One region of the Bacillus sp. UNCCL81 genome, then DNA from elsewhere that is predicted to be linked to it. Evidence: a T-box and tRNA genes for the amino acid it is inferred to sense, from the RefSeq annotation. Region 1 holds a T-box; the other holds one or more tRNA genes.
The links. The T-box of region 1 lies ahead of BM319_RS05055 (glycine--tRNA ligase). A T-box ahead of a tRNA ligase gene usually reads a tRNA of that ligase, here a tRNA-Gly.

Region 1 (2,407 bases):
CTATGTTTCATTTGTAGCTCAGTCGTTCAGTATTTACTACAGTTTCTCAACACTAATAAAAAGAGGGAACCCCTTATGGATTCCCTCATTAATATGAAATTATTATTTATTAGAAATAAATTCCGAAACTTTTAATTGCTCTTCACTTGACGCATTGTTAATTGAAGATTGAAGTGATTCCTCTAGTAAACTACGATTCTTGTAAAAATCTTCATGTTTACTATTATAATAGTACTTCACTGCTTCTAAATCTGAGAAAAACTCTTTTCCAAGCTTTAGAAGAAATGTTACTGGAAGTCCTTCGATCACTACTGTATTTACATTTTCAGAAATTTCATTTACCGTACTGTTTGAAGTTGAAATCATTTCCTCGTTTAATTCTTTAACAAGTAATTGTTCGAACCCTTTTATTTTATTGTTTCTTTTGTTCACGATTCGCTTTTTGTTTGTCTTTAATAAACGAATGGAATGATGTTTATCAAGCAATACTGCTGAACGTTTCTTTTTCTTTAGAAAAATGCTGCTACTCAAAACTAGCACTCCCTTCTGATAGTATAGTATATAAATAAAACAACTTTTCTATCATACCAAGTAATGCTCATACTGTAAAGGTTTTATCTTTACATGTTAGCTTTCCAAAAATAATTCAAAAAATTCACGGTATTTTTTTATCAAAATTGTTCATAATAATATTTGACTTAATCATTGACACTTTGTTAAAATAACAACATATTATTTATTACATATAACGTTGACGGAAAGAAGTAACTAAAGATTATTTTGTAAAGCGAATTGAGGATGGTGTGAGCTCAATCAAAACCTTTGGCGAAAGGCATTCCCGAGTTAATTTTTAAAGTGGACAATTTTTTTAATTGTCAACTAGGGTGGAACCGCGGGTGCAAACACAGCTCTCGTCCCTAGGCAGAAAATGCCTAAGGATGAGAGCTTTTTTATTTCATTCTTGCATTTTCAAAAAAACAATTGAAAATTGGAGGCAAATGAAAATGTCAGAAAAATCGATGGATGTCGTAGTAAGTCATGCTAAACACAGAGGTTTTGTATTTCCAGGATCTGAAATTTACGGTGGTTTAGCAAATACGTGGGATTATGGACCACTAGGTGTTGAATTAAAAAATAATGTGAAAAAAGCTTGGTGGAAAAAGTTTGTTCAACAAAGTCCATACAATGTTGGATTAGATGCTGCAATCTTAATGAATCCACGTACATGGGAAGCTTCAGGTCATATAGGTAACTTTAATGATCCAATGATCGATTGCAAAAATTGTAAAGCTCGTCATCGTGCAGATAAATTAATCGAAAATGCACTTGAAGAAAAAGGAATGGAAATTATCGTTGATGGTCTTCCATTTTCAGAAATGGCTAAATTGATTGAGGAGCATAAAATTGCTTGTCCTGATTGTGGTAGCCATGATTTTACAGATATTCGTCAATTTAACCTAATGTTTAAAACATTCCAAGGTGTTACTGAGTCAAGTACGAATGAAATTTTCTTACGTCCAGAAACAGCACAAGGTATTTTCGTAAACTTCAAAAATGTTCAACGTACAATGAGAAAGAAAGTACCATTTGGTATTGCTCAAATCGGTAAAAGCTTCCGTAACGAAATTACACCAGGAAATTTCACGTTCCGTACTCGTGAATTTGAACAAATGGAACTTGAATTCTTCTGTAAACCAGGTGAAGAGTTAGAGTGGTATTCTTATTGGAAAGAAACTGCTAATAAATGGCTTTTAGCTTTAGGTATGAATGAAGAAAATCTTCGTTTACGTGAACATAGTGCAGATGAATTATCACACTATAGTAACGCGACAACTGACTTTGAATATAAATTCCCATTTGGTTGGGGCGAATTATGGGGCATTGCGTCTCGTACAGATTATGATTTAAAACAACATATGGAATATTCAACAGAAGATTTCACATATCATGATCCAATTACAAATGAAAAATACGTTCCATATTGTATCGAGCCATCATTAGGTGCAGATCGTGTTACATTAGCATTTTTAATTGATGCATATGAAGAAGAGGCATTAGAAGATGGTACATCTCGTACAGTAATGCGTCTACATCCTGCGTTAGCACCATATAAGGCTGCGATTTTACCGTTATCTAAAAAATTATCTGAAAATGCACAAGAAGTGTTTGCTTCTTTAGCAGAAGATTTCAATGTTGATTTTGATGAAACTGGTTCAATTGGTAAACGTTATAGACGTCAAGATGAAATCGGTACTCCTTTCTGTATTACTTACGACTTCGAATCAATTGAAGATGGTAAAGTAACAGTTCGTGACCGTGACACGATGGAGCAAACTCGTGTTGCAATAAGTGAATTACAATCATTTTTAGCAAATAAAATTAAATTTTAATTTAGTTTTTTGAAATA
Region 2 (2,407 bases), on a different contig from region 1:
CGATCCTTCAGTTTAGGAAAAAAGACAATATTGTCTTCCATGTTACTCTCCCCTAACATTTGTTATTTCCTGCACAAACTAGTTATGAAAAAGTGTATCATGAATTAAAATTATTTAAAATATTAAAGATACATGTATGGATGAATCTGTTTTTAGGTTTAGTACCCTAACGGTTTATTGCCAAATCTTTTCCATAGCTTTGGAAACTTAGCTTTTAGTTCGTCTTTTGACTTCCAATCGATCGTTAATTGTTGTTGAGGATAGTCATAGCCTTTGCTTTCAATAAGGGAATTAAACTCATTCCACAATTGATCATTCCAATCATCATCGCCTTTACGCTTGATTGTATACGCTTGTAAAGCTAGATCTAACATATCTTCCAATTCTGGCGTAAGTCCTTCTTCTTCATAAATAGGAAAAATGTATTCAGCTAAATAATCTGGGTCATCTAACGTTTTCTTGTAAACTTGTTCTCCTTGTCCGATTAACCAAGCTCTAAAATGTGCAAACGAATCCTCAGAACAGCCATCCATGATGATCCATGCAGCTCCTAAAAGATTTGCGGCATACGCTTTGGAAAAATAAGTTTCAAAATGTATTTCAAAACTAGCTATCTCTTCCTCTGATTGTTTAGCTAAATGATTTATTACCCATTCATAAGGTTCTTCAACAATATGCATTTTGGATATTAAGCTCCAAAATTCTTTTTCGTTCATTTATATCACTCCACTCTTTTATTTATACTAGAATAACATATCTAGTATAAATTTCATGATGAATAAAGCCTCTATTAATTCATATGAATCGGTCCTAATTTATAGAGTAAACGTAATTCATCATTTTATTTCTTTAGTACTTCAATTAAAAGTAGTTAAAACACAAAAAAAAGACACTTATTTTACATTAAGTAAAACAAGTGTCTTTTGGACGTCCTGAGAGGGATTCGAACCCCCGACCGACGGCTTAGAAGGCCGTTGCTCTATCCTGCTGAGCTACCAGGACATATGGAGCGGGTGATGGGAATCGAACCCACGACCGAAGCTTGGAAGGCTTCTATTTTACCATTAAACTACACCCGCATATTTGTTATTTCTTTTTTATTTCTTTGCGACATCACCCTGTCGACATAATTTAGTATAGTCGTTAAGCAAATTAAAGTCAACACTTTTTTAAAACTTTTTTCCAAAATAAAGAAAAAAAGTTTACAGTTGTATAATTACCTTAGTTTATTAGGGCTTTCGGGCTTTTAGTACTCTGAATTTTTTTGTTTTAGATAAGGTTAGTAGCATATAAGCTACTAACCTCCATTAATTCATGATAATTCAAATGAAGTAGTAGTAAGTACCGTTCCATCTGTATTATAAAAAGTAACATTAGCTTTCTTATCAATTGTTTCAAGAATAGCATAAGTCTTTTCTTTTCGCATTCTCGGTAATAGAATACTGCCAGGGTTAATAAAAAGGACATCATCTATTACCTCGGCTCCTAGTACATGTGAGTGACCAAAACAAGCAATTGTTGCTCCAACTTCTTTACAACGATAATACAGCTTTTGCAATGACTGTTTTATTCCATGTAAATGACCATGTGTTGCATAGATTGTATATTCATTTCCACGGTGAATAAATTCTTCAGGGAATTCTCCTCTGAAATCACAATTTCCTCTTACTACATTATAATCACTTAGTTCCTTAGCATTCACTTCTAATTCCGAATCTCCACAGTGGATCATTAAATCTACACTATCACGATATCGTTCGGCGATTTCTTGTAATGGTTTTGTCAATCCATGGCTATCACTTACAATTAGTACTTTCATTAATTTGATCCTCTAAATAAAAAGTCTTTATCTTCTTTATTTATTACATCCATTAATGATTTAATTGCATTTGCGCGATGACTTAAGCCACCTTTTTCATCTGTTGTTAATTCAGCCATCGTTTTATCTAATTCTGGCAAAAAGAATATTGGATCGTAGCCAAAACCGTTTGTTCCTCTTTTTTCATTGGCAATAAACCCTTCAACTGTACCATAAACAGTGATTGTTTCTTTACCTGGAACCGCTAAAGCTAAAGCACAATAAAATCGCGCAGTTCTTTTTCCAGGAAAAACGCCTTCTAGTTCGCTTAATACTTTTTGTAAATTATCTTCATCACTTTTATGTAATCCGGCATATCGAGCAGAATAAACGCCTGGTCTACCTTCAAGTGCATCCACAATTAAACCAGAGTCATCTGCAATGACTGGCGTATTTAACTCACTAGCTAAATACTCAGCTTTTAAGATCGCATTTTCTTCAAATGTAGTTCCTGTTTCTTCAACTTCTTGAATTTCAGGAAAGTCTTTTAAAGACTTAATTTGAAATCCCATCGGCTTAAAAAGTGCTTCAAAATCCTTCACTTTGCCT

Region 2: it encodes a tRNA-Gly, which carries the amino acid that the T-box ahead of BM319_RS05055 (glycine--tRNA ligase) is inferred to sense. The anticodon was not compared.

The regions. Positions count from the first base shown of each region.
Region 1 is NZ_FOMF01000002.1:1,023,310-1,025,716, reverse strand. Features, by position in the region: gene BM319_RS05060 (hypothetical protein) at 103-531, opposite strand; T-box leader at 743-922, shown strand; gene BM319_RS05055 (glycine--tRNA ligase) at 1,005-2,390, shown strand.
Region 2 is NZ_FOMF01000004.1:483,703-486,109, forward strand. Features, by position in the region: gene BM319_RS11750 (hypothetical protein) at 1-41, opposite strand, end outside; gene BM319_RS11755 (DUF4240 domain-containing protein) at 159-716, opposite strand; tRNA gene BM319_RS11760 (tRNA-Arg) at 929-1,002, opposite strand; tRNA gene BM319_RS11765 (tRNA-Gly) at 1,006-1,079, opposite strand; gene BM319_RS11770 (YfcE family phosphodiesterase) at 1,313-1,819, opposite strand; gene BM319_RS11775 (XTP/dITP diphosphatase) at 1,819-2,407, opposite strand, start outside.